4 regions of the Pseudoalteromonas sp. CR1 genome follow, and region 3 is predicted to be linked to each of the others. Evidence: predicted binding sites of a transcription regulator. Region 3 holds the regulator's gene; each other region holds the start of a gene.
The links. Region 3 encodes sigma-54, which starts transcription at its own class of promoters, with help from an activator protein. Its sites were predicted from a motif close to GTTGGCACGNNNNTNGNNT; they were not measured.
Positions count from the first base shown of each region.

Region 1 (4,876 bases), on a different contig from region 3:
TAGCCACTTGCTGATTATTAACTAATGCGCATACACCACTGTTAGCAACTAGGTCGTCGATTGTTCCAATACTATGCCAAGACATCAGCTTGCTCCTCTTCAAGTTCCACTACCGGAATACGGTTTTGAGTAATTAGTTGTTCGCGTTTTTCAGCATCTGTAGCTGGGCGAATTTGATTACGCTCTTGTACAAATAAAATATTGTCATCGGGATTAGGGCTATTAACAAACTGGCGAAAACGCTTAGAAGCTTCAGGGCTTTCTACTGCTTTTTTCCACTCACAGGCGTATGTTTGAGTAATAAGTTCCATTTGTTCTTCAAGCTCTTGGCAAATACCTAAGCTGTCGTCTATTACTACACTTTTAAGGTAGTCTAGACCGCCTTCAAGGTTTTCCATCCATACAGACGTACGCTGTAATTTGTCGGCGGTTTTTATGTAAAACATTAAAACGCGGTCTATGTATTTAATAAGTGTGGCTGTATCTAAATCGGTAGCAAATAAATCGGCGTGACGAGGGCGCATTCCGCCATTACCACACACATATAAGTTCCAACCGTTTTCGGTGGCAATAATACCTATATCTTTACTTTGTGCTTCGGCGCATTCACGGGTACAACCAGACACGGCCATTTTAAATTTATGTGGTGAGCGTAACCCTTTATAGCGGTTTTCAATTTCTATTGCGTGGCCAACACTGTCTTGTACACCATAACGACACCAAGTACTTCCCACACATGACTTAACCGTTCTAAGAGACTTACCATAAGCGTGGCCTGTCTCAAAGCCAGCTTCAATGAGTCTTCCCCAAATAACGGGTAGCTCTTCTAAACGTGCGCCAAATAAATCGATACGCTGTCCACCAGTCACTTTACAATAAAGGTTAAAGTCTTTTGCTACTTGGCCAATGACAATGAGTTTGTCGGGTGTTATTTCGCCGCCTGCAATACGAGGTACTACAGAGTACGAACCGTCTTTTTGCATATTAGCAAGGTAAGTGTCGTTAGTATCTTGCAAGCCAACATGGGCAGGTTCTAAAATAAAGTCATTCCACGTTGAGGCTAAAATAGAAGCGACTGCAGGTTTACATATTTCACAACCATGATGTCCACTGCCGTGTTTAGCTAATAAATCATCAAAGGTTTTAATGCTTTCTACTTTAACCATATGCAGTAGCTCTTGGCGCGAATACGCGAAGTGCTCGCACACATGGTTGTTGACTTCAACACCACGACTAGCTAGCTCATCATCTACTACCGATTTAAGTAAAGCGGCACAGCCACCACAACCACTGGCTGCTTTTGTGCACGATTTAACAGCAGCTAAATCGCATGAGCCACCATCAATAGCACCCACAATGTCGCCTTTACTCACGTTATGACACGAGCAAATGGTGGCGGTATCGGGTAGGGCGCTGCCCGCTAATGAAGGTGCGCCAGCGCTGTCTGGTAAAATTAAACACTCAGGATGTTCTGGTAAGGCCATGTCGTTTAACATGTACTGCAGTAGCGTATCGTAATCACTAGTATCGCCAACAAGTACTGCACCAAGCAGCTTATCGCCGGTTTCATTTAGAATGATTTTTTTATAGCAGTCTCTAATTGGATCTTGGTAAATAAGCTCTTTGCAGTTGGGTGTTTTTGCATGGGCGTCGCCAATAGATCCTACTTCAACACCGAGCAGTTTTAATTTAGTGCTCATATCGGCACCTGAAAATTCAAGTTTGCCGCCACTTAGCTGGCTTGCTGCAACGCGGGCCATGTTGTAGCCAGGTGCCACTAAACCAAATAGTTTTTTGTCCCACAAGGCACATTCGCCAATAGCTAAAATATCAGGGTCTGAGGTTAGGCATTGGTTATTAATAATAATGCCGCCACGCTCGCCAAGTTCTAGTTCAGCCACTTTGCCCAGTTGATCATAAGGGCGAATACCGGCAGAGAACAAAATTAAGTCGGTTTCTAAAAACGTACCGTCTGAAAAGTTTAATCTAAAGCGGCTAGTTTCACCTTTAACTATTTCGCTGGTTGCTTTTGAGGTATGAACAGTAACGCCTAGTTTTTCTATTTTATTTTTTAATAGCGTGCCGCCTTGCCCGTCGAGCTGTACAGCCATAAGCTGCGGTGCAAACTCAACAACATGCGTATCAAGCCCTAATTGTTTAATGGCGTTTGCGGCTTCAAGTCCTAATAAACCACCACCAATTACTACACCATTTTTACTGGCTGCGGCACTGGCTTTTATTTGCTCTAAATCCTCTAGGGTGCGATAAACCAGGCAATGGGGTTGATCGTTCCCCTTAATTGGCGGTACAAACGGGAAAGAGCCCGTAGCAAGTACAAGCTTATCGTACGGGTATTGATCGCCAGTTTGAGTGGTTACTACTTTGTTTTTTCTATCAATGCCTTCAACCCACTGTTTAGTATGCACATTAATATTAAGTTGTTGATAGTTATCTAAAGTTGTTAGTGCTAAATCGGCGGCTGTTTTGCCATCAAACACGCTTGATAAATAAACGCGGTCGTATGCAAGATTTGCTTCTCCACAAAGTACTGTAATATTTGCTTTGTCATCGCTTTGACGCATTTGCTCAACAAAATGATGTCCGACCATACCATTGCCGATAATGAGTATTTTTTGCGAGGTTTGCATTAGGCATTCCTTAATGTGACGGTTTAAATTTTAAAAACAAAAAAGCCCGCCTCAGATACAAATTCATGTAACTGCGAGCGGGCTTCTTTGCCTGTGGTCATAACAACCTAAATTTATGCCGTTAAAATAACGGACTTGTATTTTATTAAAGCAATAACCTAGCCATAAAAATAAGTTACTGATTAATAGGGTTATTAATGTTTTTTGTAAATAATAGAATCAAATATAGTGCTTTTTTGGTGCAAGGTTTGTATTAATTAGTGCAGTTTAAATGTATCTGGGACTAATAATGCACAAGTTACTTAATAGAGGACCGTATAGGTGGGAGTTTGAAGGTTAAGCTAAAACTACGTTGCATACAGCGCACATTACATGAGTAATAAGAACCCAAGTTAGGGCTAGTGATTACAGATTTTATCACTAAGTTATTGATTATTTATATAGACAAAAAGAGTAAACAAAGCTAAATGAAAACTAACGCCCAGAATAATAATTGATATGACTTTTTTTGACTTACCTTTTTTAAAACTAGCAAAATCCTTAAATTGAATATTATAACTACCAAAAGTGACTCCCTTTAGCACGAGGCAGCCGGTTGAATAAAATAAAAAACCAAAGGCCGTATCAATTATTAGCCATAAAAACATATCGAACATAATGCTCATATTAATTCCTTATATCACGTTGAGTTTTAGATTAAATCGCACAGACTAACACCCCAGTTAGTCGTTTTAGTCTTAAAAATAGTTGTCACTGCTTTCAATATAATCATTTTATTAAAGCATATTCATTAAACAAAGCCAGAGCATGAAGTATAAGTAAACATAAAAACCTCTCTTCTACACGCGCTTGTGTATTTTGCAAAATGCAACTGAATCTATTGCAAGATGCATGAATCTTAAGTTGTTTATATTTTACATATTGATTTTCAATAGCTTAAGTTTTGGAATGGACCCTGCAATGGTTTAAACACTAAATTCATTAGGGGCTAAATTATGAAACTAAACAAATTTGCAACTGCGTGCTTACTTGCATTTCCGTGCGCTGTGCTTAGTCAACCATTCGAATCGTGTCCTAGCCAAGCACCGACAGAAGCGTTTGATACTTCACTATACAGCGTAACAAATGCAGACGATGCCAGTGTGCAAGGCAATGGTTTGTATTTACTTAACGAAAATGGCTTGCCGTTTGCGTGTTTAGCGCCTCTAATAAAGGCATGGCAATAGAGTACTGGGCCGGTGTGCTAGTGAAAGTATTTATAATAGTATTTGCCATTAGCTGGTGGTTAATCCGATTTTCGCATTTTAGTTTAGTGCGAATGGGCATAATGATTTCGGGTATTTTGGTTGCTGTGGCTGCGTTAATTAACAAAATGAATGGCATTGGTTAGGTTGAGGGAACACGTGTCACTATTTCTCGTGAGTATCGCTCGCAATTAGGAGACCCTAACGATCTATCGTTAGTGTTGATGTTTCCAGTGTCCTTTTTGGCAGCAGAACTGTTTGATAAAGGTGCGAATAAATGTCGTCCTATATTTGCAGCCGTAGGTTTGTTGTTAGCTATTTCTGGCGTTATAGTCACACAGAGCCGAGGCGGCTTACTGGGTATTACCGCTATTTTAAGTTTCTTTTTATATCAAAGGTGGAATTATTCTTCAAGGTTGTCAAACGTCTGAGGAATTTGCACATTGTTTATGGAGAAACTCACAATTTACCCTTTCTAAAGAAATTGATGACGCCTCATTAATTATAATTAACTGAATTTGCATTACGTGGGACTTTATAGCTATATTATAAGCATACATTCTATCTTATTGAATTAACAGCTACTCGCCAACTGAGACGTCTTTATGCTACCCACAGTTTTAATCGTTGAAGATACGCAGTCTTTAGCAATGATGTACCAATCTTATTTACTATCAACCGGTGTTAACACCCTTGTGGCAAGTGACGGCCAAACAGCCATAGACATCATAAATAAAGTTCACCCAGACCTTATAGTGCTGGATGTTATGCTACCAGATATGAATGGGCTTGATATTTTAGCGACGTTAGAACCCGATAATTCGCCTCAAGTTGTTGTATTAACTGGGAATGCAACAAAAGAAATAGCCATTCAGGCAATAAAATTAGGCGCGAGCGACTTTTTAGAAAAACCAATAGAAGCAGAGCGCTTTAGAATAACGGTTAACAACGCACTGAAAATTAAAAACTTAAAGCAAACCGTTA
Region 1 is NZ_JAHXRM010000010.1:146,451-151,326, forward strand. Features, by position in the region: gene nirD (nitrite reductase small subunit NirD) at 1-85, opposite strand, end outside; gene nirB (nitrite reductase large subunit NirB) at 72-2,648, opposite strand; gene KZZ04_RS21210 (LruC domain-containing protein) at 3,644-3,874, shown strand; gene KZZ04_RS21215 (hypothetical protein) at 3,895-4,038, shown strand; gene KZZ04_RS10860 (sigma-54 dependent transcriptional regulator) at 4,498-4,876, shown strand, end outside.
Region 1: a site for sigma-54 is predicted at 2,797-2,815, ahead of nirB (nitrite reductase large subunit NirB). Genes of this name have one in related genera too.

Region 2 (4,876 bases), on a different contig from region 3:
TAAGTGCAATGTAAGCATCAATTAGGTCATCAGTGAATACACCACCTTGAGTTAAAAACTCACGGTCAGCACTTAGTGCATCGAGTGCTTCACCAAGTGAAGATGCAACTTGTGGAATTTCTGCTGCTTCTTCTGCTGGTAAGTCATATAAATCTTTATCCATTGCATCGCCAGGGTGGATCTTGTTTTTGATACCATCAAGGCCAGCCATAAGCATTGCTGAGAAAGCAAGGTATGGGTTAGCTGTTGGATCTGGGAAACGTACTTCAATACGACGACCTTTCGCAGATGGTACCACTGGGATACGAATTGAAGCAGAACGGTTACGTGCAGAGTATGCAAGCATTACTGGCGCTTCAAAGCCCGGTACTAAACGTTTGTACGAGTTAGTTGATGCGTTAGCAAATGCGTTAATAGCTTTAGCATGCTTGATAATGCCGCCAATGTAGTAAAGCGCCTCTTCAGATAGGCCGCCGTACTTATCGCCTGCAAACAAGTTTACACCGTCTTTAGCTAAAGACTGGTGACAGTGCATACCAGAACCGTTATCACCAACAATTGGCTTAGGCATAAATGTAGCTGTTTTTCCGTATAAATGAGCCATGTTATGAATAACATATTTCATCTCTTGGATTTCATCCGCTTTTAAAACCATGCTGTTAAAACGCGTTGCGATTTCGTTTTGGCCAGCTGTTGCTACTTCGTGGTGATGTGCCTCTACCACTTGACCTAGTTCTTCAAGCACTAAACAAGTGGCTGAACGCCAATCTTGTGAAGAATCAACAGGTGAACAAGGGAAGTAACCGCCTTTAACACCTGGACGGTGACCAGTGTTACCGCCTTCGTAATCTTTATCTGAGTTCCATGCCGCTTCAACAGCATCAACTTTGTACATTGAACCAGACATATCTGATTTGTATTTAACATCGTCGAAAAGGAAAAACTCTGGCTCTGGCCCAAATAACACAGTATCTGCGATACCTGTAGATTTCATGTACTCTTCAGCACGTTTTGCAACAGAGCGTGGGTCACGCTCGTAACCTTGAAGTGTAGAAGGCTCTACAACGTCACAACGTACAATTAATGTCGTTTCTTCAGTGAATGGGTCAAGTTTTACTGATTCAGCAACAGGCATTAATACCATGTCTGATTCGTTAATGCCTTTCCAGCCAGCAATTGAAGAACCGTCAAACATTTTACCGTCTTCGAAAAAATCTTCATCAACTTGGTGATGAGGAATAGATACATGTTGCTCTTTACCTTTTGTATCAGTAAAGCGTAAATCAATGAACTTAACGTCATTTTCTTTAATAAAATCTAAAACCGATTGTGACATGTGTCCTCCAACTATTGGGTTTTATTATTGCTGCATAATTGCTTTGGGATTTATTAAGCTGATTTTGTGCCATTTTTATAACTCTATGTTTATAGGTTAAAAAAACTTAGTTGCTACAATGTGGGGCATAAAATGGCACCAACATGGTGCGGTTAAGTTCCACTTTGGTGCAAGCTGTGCACGCTCTATTTTGTTGTTAATTTAATCGCTCGAAATCAGCATAACCTAAATGTAAAAGAGTGCCAAAAATATCGTATAAATAGTGTAAACTGCATTTTTGAAAAAATAATGACAATTTATTTCATATAATTGTCATATATAAAACAGATACTTAGTAAAAGTATTGAGAAAGTTTTGAAAATTGTATTGGATAAACTTTCATCCATGTCATTAATGAGGGATAATATGCGCCCTTTTAAATCCTATGCTTGGACATCTCGTGAAAACGCAGATGAGTGCGTAGATCTTGCAGGATCATTGAGAATTTAATTTCTCTGAGTAAATATATGAGCATCGAACAGTTAAGAAATATAGCGATTATCGCGCACGTTGACCACGGTAAAACAACTCTGGTTGACAAACTACTTGAGCAATCAGGTACATTAGAAACACGCGGCGGTAACGAAGAGCGCGTGATGGACTCAAACGACATTGAGAAAGAACGTGGTATTACCATTTTAGCTAAAAACACAGCTATCTCTTGGAATGATTACCACATCAATATCGTAGATACCCCGGGACACGCCGATTTCGGTGGTGAAGTTGAACGCGTACTTTCGATGGCTGACTCAGTATTATTACTTGTTGATGCTCAAGAAGGTCCAATGCCACAAACGCGTTTCGTAACGCAAAAGGCATTCGCGCAAGGCTTAAAGCCAATCGTCGTTATCAATAAAATTGATAAGCCAGGTGCACGCCCTGATTGGGTTATGGATCAAATCTTTGATTTATTCGATAACCTTGGCGCAACTGACGAACAGTTAGACTTTAAAGTAATCTACGCATCAGCTATCAACGGTTGGGCAACATTAGATTTAGACGAGCCATCAGACAACATGGAACCTATGTTCAAGATGATCGTTGATGAAGTATCACCACCGGATGCAGATCCTGAAGGTGACTTCCAAATGCAAATCTCTCAGCTTGATTACAACTCGTACAAAGGTGTAATTGGTATTGGCCGTATTAAGCGCGGTTCTGTTGCGACTAACCAACAAGTGACGGTTATCAGCGCTGACGGCACGACTCGTAACGGTAAAATTGGTTCAGTACAAAGCTACTTAGGCCTTGAGCGTATCGATACTGATAAAGCTTATGCTGGTAACATCGTTACTGTAACAGGTTTAGGCGAGCTTAAGATTTCAGATACGCTTTGTTGTCCTAACAACGTTGAAGCATTACCACCACTAAGTGTTGATGAGCCAACAGTAACAATGACGTTCTCTGTAAATAACTCTCCGTTCTGTGGTAAAGAAGGTAAGTTTGTAACATCACGTAATATTCGTGAGCGTTTAGACAAAGAATTAGTACACAACGTAGCACTTCGTGTTGCAGATACAGATAACCCAGATAGCTTCCGCGTATCGGGTCGTGGTGAATTACACCTAGGTATCTTAATTGAGAACATGCGTCGTGAAGGTTACGAGCTAGCTGTTTCTCGTCCAGAAGTAATCTTACGTACTGTTGATGGTGTGTTAGAAGAACCGTATGAAACACTAACGATTGACTGTGAAGAAGAGCACCAAGGTTCTATCATGGAGCAAATTGGTCTTCGTAAAGGTGAGTTAACTGACATGGCACCAGATGGTAAAGGTCGTATGCGTATGGACTTTATGATCCCAAGCCGTGGCTTAATTGGTTTCCAAACTGAGTTCATGACATTAACGTCAGGTTCTGGCTTACTTTACCATACGTTCGATCACTACGGTCCGCACAAAGGTGGCGAGCTAGGTGTTCGTAAGAACGGCGTAATGATTGCTAACGCAACAGGTAAAGCACTTACTAACGCATTATTTAACTTACAAGAGCGCGGCCGTTTATTCATCGGTCACGGTGTTGAAGTTTATGAAGGTATGGTTATCGGTATTCATAGCCGTGATAACGACCTTACAGTTAACGCGCTTAAAGGTAAGCAACTTACTAACGTTCGTGCATCTGGTACAGATGAAGCACAAACATTGACACCAGCACTTAACTATTCACTTGAGCAAGCGCTTGAGTTTATTGCTGATGATGAGCTAGTAGAAGTTACACCTGAGAACATTCGTATTCGTAAACGTCATTTAACTGAAAATGAGCGTAAACGTGCGGGTCGTGCTCCTAAGTCATAATCTATTAATTTAGAATAATGATTTTAAAAGCCGCTGTATTGCAAAATACAGCGGCTTTTTTGTGGATAATAGTTAGCCAGGGAAGAGCTTTAAGCCCTCAGGTTAGAGCATCGCAGTTGGTTCGATACTGTTGAACAGTTTTTTTATGTTGGACCTAAAAAAGGTATTAAGTTATTATCAAAGCTATATTTACTATGTGCGAGTGAGCTAGTGTGAATACCGAAAATGAAATTAAGGCAAAACTAGAGATAGAACATATTGCTGAACTGCAAAAATATAAAGATGAATTTGAAACGTTAGGAAAAAATGATTGGGGCTTGAAAGATCTCATATCAATTTTTTTACCGTTTGTTTTGTTATCAATTGCTAATGGCTTCTATGATATTGAAACTGAATTATTTCAAATTATATGTCTTATTTTCCTTGCTTCAGCTGTGGTGCAGGGAATGATTAGGGAGCAGACCAAAAAAACAAATCGCAGAATTGATTTGCTTCTTAAAATTTTTAAACACGAGCAAAAAGATGGTTAAAATTAGCTTTATATTAGGGCGCAGCGCTCTTTATAAGCAAAAACGTGCTTGAGAATTAAATAATCTATATTGAAAAGTCTCTGTTTTTGCTAATAGGGTATTTTTGTTGGGTTTCGCTTAGCTCAACCCAACCTTTGTTATCAATTATTTCATTAGTGATTACTGACTTTTCGGTAGCAAAGTGATTTTGCCAAATACATCTGCGTCTATAAATCCACGGTTTCTGTCACCCTTCACAGGCTGTACTTCGTGTGAACCCATAAAGTGCTCGCGTGTTTCACTGCCATCGTTATCGCAATAGGCGAGCATAAAACCAATAACTTGTTTTTCTGTTAATTTAAGTGGTGTATTTTTTGCGTCTTGTTGATAATCATTCGGGTAGAGTTTTATCGCAACTTCCCAAGTAATGTTATAGGGTGCAGTGGTATTGCGTTTCCAGTTGCTAACTAAGTGGTCGGTATACAAGTGCGCTTTTTTATCAGGGCCGTAATCGGCAGCTTGGTTATCAAGGCCAATGTGGTACGCTAAAGCGGTGTGGTTAAATTGGTGAATCCCGCCCGATGCATCGCTATCTATAAATATTTCAAGGGCATCGTCATCCCAATATTTATAGGTTGGGTCTGGGTGTGTATCTATTAAAACATCATCTACAATATCGGCTTGTAGGTATAAGAATTTTT
Region 2 is NZ_JAHXRM010000014.1:38,873-43,748, forward strand. Features, by position in the region: gene glnA (glutamate--ammonia ligase) at 1-1,336, opposite strand, end outside; gene typA (translational GTPase TypA) at 1,843-3,666, shown strand; gene KZZ04_RS12905 (hypothetical protein) at 3,879-4,196, shown strand; gene KZZ04_RS12910 (CBM9 family sugar-binding protein) at 4,356-4,876, opposite strand, start outside.
Region 2: a site for sigma-54 is predicted at 1,392-1,410, ahead of glnA (glutamate--ammonia ligase). Genes of this name have one in related genera too.

Region 3 (4,876 bases):
GTTAAATATTATGGAACAAAAACGTATAAATGGCTTAATAATTGTTGATGAGCAAAATCACCCTATTGGTGCATTAAATATGCAAGACTTATTAAAAGCAGGAGTACTATAAATGCAATTTGAAGAGCTCTACCAACCTCTAAGCGAAGACGCAAAAGCCCGTGCTAAAAAAATAAAGCTGCTTATTTGTGATATCGATGGTGTGTTTTCTGATGGTCGTATTTATCTGGGTAACCAAGGTGAAGAGCTCAAAGCGTTTAATACAAAAGATGGCTTTGGCATTAAAGCGCTAATTAACAGCGGCTTTGACGTTGCGGTTATTACCGGACGACACTCAAAAATAGTACAACAGCGTATGACAAGCCTAACAGTACAACACATTTACCAAGGTCAAGAAAACAAACTCCTCGCTTATGAGGAGCTAAAATCAAAGCTTAACTTATCTGATGAGCAAATTGCCTACATTGGCGATGACGGCCCCGACATGCCGGTAATGGAGTTAGTAGGGTTTGCTGTTGCAGTAAACGACGCGCATCCGCTGATAAAACGTTTAGCGCATTACACCACACAAATGCTTGGTGGATTTGGTGCAGTGAGAGAGCTTACCGACCTGCTAATGCTTGAAAACAACAAACCCTTGACCACCAAAGGTACGAGTTCATGAATGCTGCGCGCATCATATTAAGCGTTTTATTCATCAGCTGTATGGTTTGGCTTTGGTACCCTTATTTCACACAAGTAAGTTTACCGCAGCAAACCGAAGCAGACATAATTGCAAAGCCCGATTACACTGCCATAGAGCTAAAACAAACAGCGTATGACGAGAATGGGAAAATTAGCCATAAAGTAACGGCAGCGCGAATGGAGTTATATCAAGAATTAGGATTTACCTTTTTTGATAAACCCATTTTTACGCTTTATAACGACAAACAAACGTGGCGAATTAACGCTAACGAAGCAACACTATACGAAGGCAGACAATTAATACTAGAAGGTAACGTTGTTGCTAGTAATTTAACTGATAACGCAATGATAGATAAAATAAATGCTGATAATATTCAGGTAGATATAAAATTACTAACGATGCAATCAGAACAACCTGTCATTGTTACAGGACCCAATTTAAAGATCACCGGTAAAGGCCTCGAAGCCGATTTAAAAACCGAAGTGATAAAACTAATTAACCATACGCGAACTATTTATTATGACCAATAAACTATTAACACTCTTTATTATTCCAACATTTATACTTGCACTCGGTGCAAATGCTGCTGAACCAACGGCGCCACTTGCTGCAAATCAAATTTCGATTAGTGCAGATAAGCAAGAAGGTCAACTGAAAGAAAATGTAGGTATATTCGAAAAAAACGTTGAAATTATTCACGGCGACAGAAAAATTACTGCTGACCGCCTAGAAGTGCATAAACGCGATGAATTGGGTGATAACAAGCAACTGTTAATTGCCACAGGTACACCCGCTTATTTTGAAGAAAAACAAGCCAACGGCACAATAATGAGCGCCAGCGCTAATGAAGTTAGATACGATGTTTCTAAACGTTTTTTAACATTAATTGGAGATGCACAGGTCTCTCAAGCTGGGCAAAAAATGAATGCAAAAAGCATTACCTACGATATTGAGCAACAACTCATTAGCGCCGAAAAAGATGAAAGCTCAACTGACCGCGTGCACACCATTTTAGTACCTGTGGAGCCAAAAAAAAGCGATAAAGGTCAGCCATGAGTACATTAAAAGCAGAGCTATTAGCCAAAAGCTACAAAGGCCGAGAAGTCGTTAAAAATGTAGGCTTAGAAGTTAAAGCCGGTAGCATAGTGGGTTTACTTGGTCCAAACGGTGCGGGTAAAACCACCACGTTTTATATGATTGTAGGCTTAGTCCCTAGCGATAAAGGTAAAATATCTATCGACGAGAACGATATTACTCTTTTACCTATGCACAGTCGTGCTAGATTAGGCATTGGCTACTTGCCGCAAGAGTCGTCTATATTCAGAAAGTTAACCGTATATCAAAACTTAATGGCTATTTTAGAAACTCGAAAGGAGCTCACTAAGCAAGCCAGAGAAGATACACTTAATAATCTATTGGATGAATTTAGCATTCAACACATTCGCGACAGTAAAGGTATGGCACTATCGGGCGGAGAGCGTCGCCGAGTAGAGATTGCACGTGCTTTAGCTGCAGATCCAAAGTTTATTTTATTAGACGAACCGTTTGCCGGCGTTGACCCTATTTCAGTGTTGGATATTAAAAAAATTATTGAACACCTTAAAAACCGTGGTATTGGTGTATTAATAACAGACCATAATGTAAGAGAAACCCTTGATGTTTGCGAAAAAGCCTACATTGTTTCTCATGGGGAACTGATTGCTTCTGGTGCCCCTGAACACGTATTAAACGATAAAACTGTACGCGATGTATATTTAGGCGAGCAATTTAGGCTGTAACATTTACGCCTTATTTGTATGCATCTGCTAGTATTAATTATAACAACTTAAAAGGATTGTTAGAGATACATGAGGCAATCACTACAGCTGCGCATGGGCCAGCAACTTACAATGACACCTCAGTTGCAACAAGCTATTCGCTTGCTGCAATTAAGCACATTGGATCTTCAGCAAGAAATACAAGAAGCGCTCGACAGCAACCCATTACTTGAGGTTGAGGAGCAAGACTATGCCGATGACCTAGCAGGCAAAAATGAGCAAAAAGCAGATAATGATGAAGTGACAGTAAGTGCATCTGCCGATGAAGCCCCCAGTGAGTATGAACAAGACAGTGGTGAAGCCCTTGCAAAAGATACCGTCAGTGACGACATGGCAATGGACGTTAGCTGGGATGAGTACATGAGTGCCGCCCCAGCATCGTCTTCAGGCCCCATGCCTGAAGATGAGTCTATTTATCAAGGTGCATCGACTGAAACGCTTCACGAATACTTAATGTGGCAATTACAACTAACGCCATTTAGCCCTACGGATGAAGCGATTGCTATTGCAATAGTTGAAGCCGTGGACGACTCAGGCATATTAACCCTCAGCTGTGAAGAAATTTTAGAGAGCTTTAATCAAGATAACGACGATGACGTTGAGGTTGAACTTGATGAAATAGAAGCAGTTTTAAAGCGTATTCAATTATTTGACCCTGTTGGTATTGCAGCACGAAGCTTACAAGAATGTTTATGTATTCAGTTAAATCAATTTGATAAAGGCACCCCTTTTATTGACGAAACAAAAATGATTTTAACCGAGCACATAGATTTGTTAGCTGCTCGCGACTATCGTACATTAATGAAAAAAACGAAGCTCAAAGAAGATGAGCTTAAAGAAGTAATGACACTTATTCATACGCTTAACCCAAAGCCTGCAGACACAATAGTGCGAGAAGAGTCTGAATATGTAATACCAGATGTGTCAGTTAAGAAAATTAAAGGCCGCTGGGTGGTTGAACTAAACCCAGACAGCATGCCAAAAATTCGTGTAAACAGCCAATATGCTGCAATGTCGCGTACAGTTAAGTCGAGCGGTGATAGCCAGTTTATTCGCTCACATTTACAAGAAGCTAAATGGTTTATTAAAAGTTTAGAAAGCAGAAACGACACGCTTTTAAAAGTAACTAACTGTATCGTAAAGCAACAACAAGGTTTTTTTGAACACGGTCCAGAAGCCATGAAACCTATGGTTTTAAATGATGTAGCCGAAATGGTAGAAATGCACGAATCGACAATTTCGCGCGTAACGACTCAAAAGTACATGCACACACCGCGTGGAATATTTGAGCTTAAATACTTTTTCTCAAGCCATGTAAGCACCGAAAATGGTGGAGAATGTTCATCCACAGCGATACGAGCACTTATCAAAAAACTAATCGCAGCAGAAAACTCAGCAAAACCATTGAGTGATAGCAAAATTGCGGATATATTGGCTGAGCAAGGAATTAAAGTAGCAAGACGTACAATCGCAAAATACCGCGAATCTCTTGCTATTCCACCGTCAAATCAGCGAAAGAGTCTGATCTAAGACGCTAAACAAAGAGGGTAATGCTTATGCAACTAAATTTAACTGGTCGTCATGTAGAACTAACTGATTCATTAAGAGACTATATAAATACCAAATTTGCGAAGCTAGAAAGGCACTCTGATCATATTAATAATGTTCATGTCATTCTTGATATAGAAAAATTAAATCAAAAAGCAGAAGCAACTATTCATGTAAGTGGCGCTGAATTATTCGCATCCACTGAACATCAAGATATGTATGCAGCGATTGATTCATTGATTGATAAGCTTGACCGTCAAGTAATTAAACACAAAGAGAAGCTTGCTCGACACTAATATGATGAAACTAAGTTCACTTATATGCCAGGACTGCAGCAAAGCTGCGGTCCTTTTTAATAGTAAAAAAAGAATTTTAGAGTTTATTAGCGAGCTTGCTCACGATAAATTACCGTATTTGTCTCAACAAGATATTTTGGGCGCTTTATTAACTCGCGAAAAGCTAGGTAGCACAGGAATAGGAAGAGGCATAGCTATTCCACATGGTCGAATGAGCGGCGCACAAGAACCTTTAGCATTAGTATTAGTAAGTGAAACACCGATTAACTTTGATGCTATAGACAATCGACCAGTTGATATTTTTGTTGCACTCATCGTACCTGATGGTGATAACCAGCAACACTTAAAGACGCTAGCGACGATAGCTGATAAACTAAAAAACAAAGAATTTTGCAAACAGCTACGCTGTGCTAAATCGGACGCCGAGCTGTATCAAATTATTGTTGACCAATCGTAATAAATTTAAAGGGTGATTAATGGAGTTGATTATCATAAGTGGCCGTTCTGGTTCTGGTAAGTCGGTTGCTTTA
Region 3 is NZ_JAHXRM010000001.1:16,249-21,124, reverse strand. Features, by position in the region: gene KZZ04_RS00135 (KpsF/GutQ family sugar-phosphate isomerase) at 1-112, shown strand, start outside; gene kdsC (3-deoxy-manno-octulosonate-8-phosphatase KdsC) at 113-664, shown strand; gene lptC (LPS export ABC transporter periplasmic protein LptC) at 661-1,215, shown strand; gene lptA (lipopolysaccharide transport periplasmic protein LptA) at 1,205-1,741, shown strand; gene lptB (LPS export ABC transporter ATP-binding protein) at 1,738-2,463, shown strand; gene KZZ04_RS00110 (RNA polymerase factor sigma-54) at 2,533-4,032, shown strand; gene hpf (ribosome hibernation promoting factor) at 4,059-4,346, shown strand; gene ptsN (PTS IIA-like nitrogen regulatory protein PtsN) at 4,351-4,803, shown strand; gene rapZ (RNase adapter RapZ) at 4,823-4,876, shown strand, end outside.

Region 4 (4,876 bases), on a different contig from region 3:
GTGGCACTCAAAATCTTGTAAAAATATTGAAACTTTTTGCTGATAACGGCATCGAAATAGATATGATTAATCAAGTTAATCATATCTTTGAAAAAATAGACTATGCTTTTACTGTGCACTCGAATGACTACCTGCAAGCACTTGAATTACTAACCGAGAAAAAGGTGTCCTTAGGTGCTGAAAATATAAGCGGGATAACAACCATAGCAAAAGTATCTGCTGTTGGTATGGGCATGAAATCGCACTGGGGTGTTGCTAGTTTATTTTTTGATGCATTGGCGCAGGAAAATATTAACGTGGTTTTAGTGTCTACTTCAGAGATTAAAATCTCTGTTTTAATAGATGAAAAGTACCTTGAGTTGGCAGTTCGTGCATTACACAAAGCATTTTTAACGTAAAGTAGATAGATAGTGAGTTTTTACTTACTTTTTAGTCTATTTTTCATTAATATGGATAAGCGGAATCTTATAATTTTAATTGGAACATGGGAGCAAGAGAATGCTAATACTAACTCGTAGAGTAGGTGAAACCCTTATGATCGGTGACGAAGTAACAGTGACCGTTTTAGGTGTTAAAGGAAATCAAGTTCGAATTGGTGTAAACGCACCAAAAGACGTATCAGTGCATCGTGAAGAAATTTACATGCGTATACAAGCTGAAAAGTCTAACCCTAATCCGGGCAATGCTTAATCAACACGTATACCTAGCTAAATAAATTATTTAGTTAAGTCAAAAAGCCACTCATTGAGTGGCTTTTTTGTTTATAAAATCGAGCATTTCATCTGTGAGTATTTGCTTTGAAATATATTGCAGGCTGTTTTTATTTTTAATTAACACGCCCCGTGGCGTTTCAATTACCTCAGCGATGTCTTGCCAAGCTAGTTGGTAGCTTTTGTAATGGTTTGCCGATTTAATGCCTTCATCATCAAAAGTGAGTGTAACCTCAGAACCTGATGCTCGGCTAAACATTTGTCTGGTCACCCACCATGGCCTGCGGTAATAAAAAGCAACGCATTCAAGCACAGCAACCATGATCAAAAATGTTCCTAAATAATGATCAGCTAAACCGTAAATGCTAAATAAACCAAGCGAGACTAACAGTACCAGTAAAAAGTACTTAGGTTGTGCGCGTTTGCTGTAAGGAAGTGACTCGTCAAAGCATTCGTAAAAGTAGGGTTTATCAAGTGTGTAGGTGGTTGAAAATGACATAGTGCCTTGCTTTAAAAATCGTTTTATATATTTTAGCAAGTTCGCTTATGAATGAGCAGCTTTATAATGCGTGCATTTATTTTAGGCACAAAAAAACGGCTTAAGAGCCGTTTTTTTAATAATATACTAACGATTAACAGTTAGTTTCTTCAGCGTTTACGCCTTCTTTCACTTCTTCGCACGTATCTTCAACAGAATTTTGTACATCTGTTACTACTTCATCGATACGTTCACCGGCTTCTTCTGCGTTGTTATCTTGACAACCCATGATGAAAAAACTTGCGAAAAGACCAATTAGTGCTGCTTTTAAAGTTGTAGAGTTCATAATGTAATTCCTTGTAAATAAATAAAATTGTAGTGTTAGTTGAGTATATGCCTACCTGGGCGATTTACCACGTAGCGCACCCGAAACTAACGAAATAACTAAAAGTACTATAAAAATAAAGAATATAATTTTTGCTATACCAGCTGCGGCACCTGCTATGCCACCAAAACCCAACACTGCAGCGATTAAAGCAATAACTAAAAATGTGATTGTCCAGCGTAACATTGTTTTCTCCTTGGTTATCAAATTTGTACACAATAGTTAATGCCAGTACTGTGCCATAATGTATTTTTGTTTTATATCAGTATCTTGCGTGTTTTTGTTTGTTTTTTGACTTTGTTAAATTGGTAACTTTTACGTTGGGTTGTGTAACTTATTCACACACAAGTATAGGTTGCAATTTAAAGATGCTTAAAAAAGCCTCTCTTGGTAAGACCAATTAACAAGTTTGTTTTTTTCTACACATTATGAGTGATTTTAGGTTCAGTAAAGTACGGGGAATTCGGCTTTGTTAAAAATTCAGCTATAGCTTATAAATATAGTGAGTATTTTTTGTGTGTATTATGGGGTGTTGATGGGTAAGGGTTTTTACTCTGGTTAATAAATTTGGTTATATGTTATTTTTATTTTAATTGGTTTTACCAATTTACAATGGCTAGACAAAGATATTTGTTTTGTTATTATCTAGTGAATAAATATTTAACTAAATCGACTTTTTATTTTCGATATGGGTTTCAAGGGGAGAAAAATGGATATAGGTGCTGTACTTACAACCGCTGGTAGCTTAATGCTGACAGGTATGGTTGGAGTGTTTGTCTTTCTTTCGATATTAATTGGCGCAGTTACAATAATGTCTAACTTAGTGGCGCGTTTTAGCCCTGCTGAAGTTGCGACTCCAGTTAAGTCACCATCGTTTAAATCTCAAGGTGTGCCAAATGAGCACATCGCTGCTATTAGTGCTGCCATTGCTCAGTACAAATCAAATAACAAATAAGGGGCACACATGGCTAAATTAAAATTAACAGAATTGGTTCTTCGTGATGCGCATCAGTCATTACTTGCCACGCGTATGCGCTTAGATGACATGCTACCGATTGCAAGTAAATTAGATGATGCAGGTTACTGGTCAATTGAATCGTGGGGCGGTGCGACCTTTGATTCTTGTATTCGTTATTTAGGTGAAGATCCGTGGGAACGTATTCGTGCGCTTAAAAAAGCGATGCCAAATACTAAGCAGCAAATGCTATTACGCGGTCAAAACTTATTAGGTTACCGCCATTATGCTGACGATGTTGTTGAAAAGTTTGTTGAGCGCGCACACAAAAACGGTGTTGATGTGTTTCGTATTTTTGATGCAATGAATGATGTACGTAACCTAGAAACAGCCATTAAAGCAGCTGTTAAGGTAGGTGCTCATGCTCAAGGTACTATTTCGTATACGGTAAGCCCTGTTCATACACTTGATATGTGGTTAACGCTAGCCAAGCAATTAGAAGAGCTGGGTTGTCATTCAATTTGTATTAAAGATATGGCGGGTTTGTTAAAGCCATATGACGCAGAAGAGCTTATAAAAGCGCTGAAAGAAACAGTGTCGATTCCAATTGCTATGCAATGCCATGCTACAACAGGTTTAAGTACTGCTACGTACCAAAAAGCGATTGATGCAGGTATTGATATGCTTGATACCGCTATCTCGTCTATGAGTATGACTTACGGTCACTCAGCAACAGAAACCATTGTAGCAATTGTTGAAGGTACAGCGCGAGATACTGAGCTTGACTTAAACCAACTTGAAGAAATTGCAGCTTACTTTAGAGATGTTCGTAAAAAATATGCAGCGTTTGAAGGGAGTTTAAAAGGCGTAGATGGACGTATTTTACTCGCTCAAGTACCAGGTGGCATGTTAACTAACATGGAAAACCAACTTAAAGAGCAAGGTGCCGCTGATAAGCTTAACGAAGTACTACTTGAAATACCGCGTGTACGCGAAGACTTAGGCTTTATTCCTCTTGTTACACCAACATCACAAATTGTGGGTACTCAAGCTGTACTTAATGTGCTGACAGGTGAGCGTTATAAAACTATCACTAAAGAAACCGCAGGCGTTTTAAAAGGCGAATATGGTTTAACACCAGCTCCAATGAATAAAGAGCTGCAAGAGCGCGTACTCAATGGCAGCGACGTTATTACGTGTCGCCCTGCTGATAACATTGCTCCTGAGCTGGAAACACTTGAAGCTGAGCTATTAAAAGAAGCACAAGAGCAAGGTTTAACGCTTGCTGAGGATAAAATAGACGACGTACTTACTTATGCGTTATTCCCACAGGTTGGTTTAAAATTCATCAAAAACCGTAATAATCCTGATGCATTTGAACCGGTACCAAGCGAAGAAAATAACACAAGTAAATCGCCAGCTAAGACATCAGCAAGTAGTAATAGTGTTAAGGCTGAGCAATACAGCGTTAAGGTAGACGGTAAAGTTTACGACGTTGTCGTAGCGCAAGGCGGTGAACTTAAAGAGGTCACATTAAAAGATTCAGAGCATTTACCTCAGTCTGCTTCAGTGGCTTCGGGTGAAACGCTAAATGCACCTTTAGCAGGTAATATTTTTAAAGTTAAAGTGAAAGCGGGTCAGGTTGTAAACGAAGGTGATGTTGTTGTGATTATGGAAGCCATGAAAATGGAAACTGAAGTACGTGCAATGCATACAGGTACAATTGCTGAAGTGCTTGTGTCTGAAGGTGACTCAGTGACCACTGGTGACGCAATTATTGCGTTGGCTTAAGGAGGTCGTATAAATGGAAGGTCTTTTAAACCTTTGGCATGCAACAGGTCTTGCTAACTTTACGTTTCCTGGCTTGATAATGATTGCAGTAGGCTGTTTGTTATTGTTTTTAGCGATATCTAAAAACTTTGAGCCTCTGCTTTTATTACCAATTGGCTTTGGCGCGATATTAACTAATATTCCGGTTGCTGGTATGTCTGACCCAGGCGGGCTTCTGTACTCAGTTTACTATGTGGGTATAGATACCGGGATTTTTCCGCTATTAATATTTATGGGGGTTGGTGCATTAACTGACTTTAGTGCGCTAATAGCAAACCCACGTATGTTATTGCTGGGGGCTGCGGCTCAGTTTGGTATTTTTGCGACCTTGTTTGGTGCAATTTTACTTAACTTCATACCTGGTTTTGAGTTTTCGCTTCAAGATGCATCAGCTATTGCTATTATTGGCGGGGCTGATGGCCCAACGGCAATATTTTTAGCCTCAAAGCTAGCGCCTGATTTATTAGGGGCAATTGCAGTAGCTGCTTACTCTTACATGGCACTAGTACCAATAATTC
Region 4 is NZ_JAHXRM010000006.1:20,369-25,244, reverse strand. Features, by position in the region: gene KZZ04_RS07175 (aspartate kinase) at 1-398, shown strand, start outside; gene csrA (carbon storage regulator CsrA) at 499-690, shown strand; gene KZZ04_RS07165 (YcxB family protein) at 742-1,209, opposite strand; gene KZZ04_RS07160 (hypothetical protein) at 1,343-1,534, opposite strand; gene KZZ04_RS07155 (DUF1328 family protein) at 1,586-1,759, opposite strand; gene KZZ04_RS07150 (OadG family protein) at 2,283-2,528, shown strand; gene oadA (sodium-extruding oxaloacetate decarboxylase subunit alpha) at 2,538-4,319, shown strand; gene KZZ04_RS07140 (sodium ion-translocating decarboxylase subunit beta) at 4,333-4,876, shown strand, end outside.
Region 4: a site for sigma-54 is predicted at 1,799-1,817, ahead of KZZ04_RS07155 (DUF1328 family protein). Genes of this name have one in related genera too.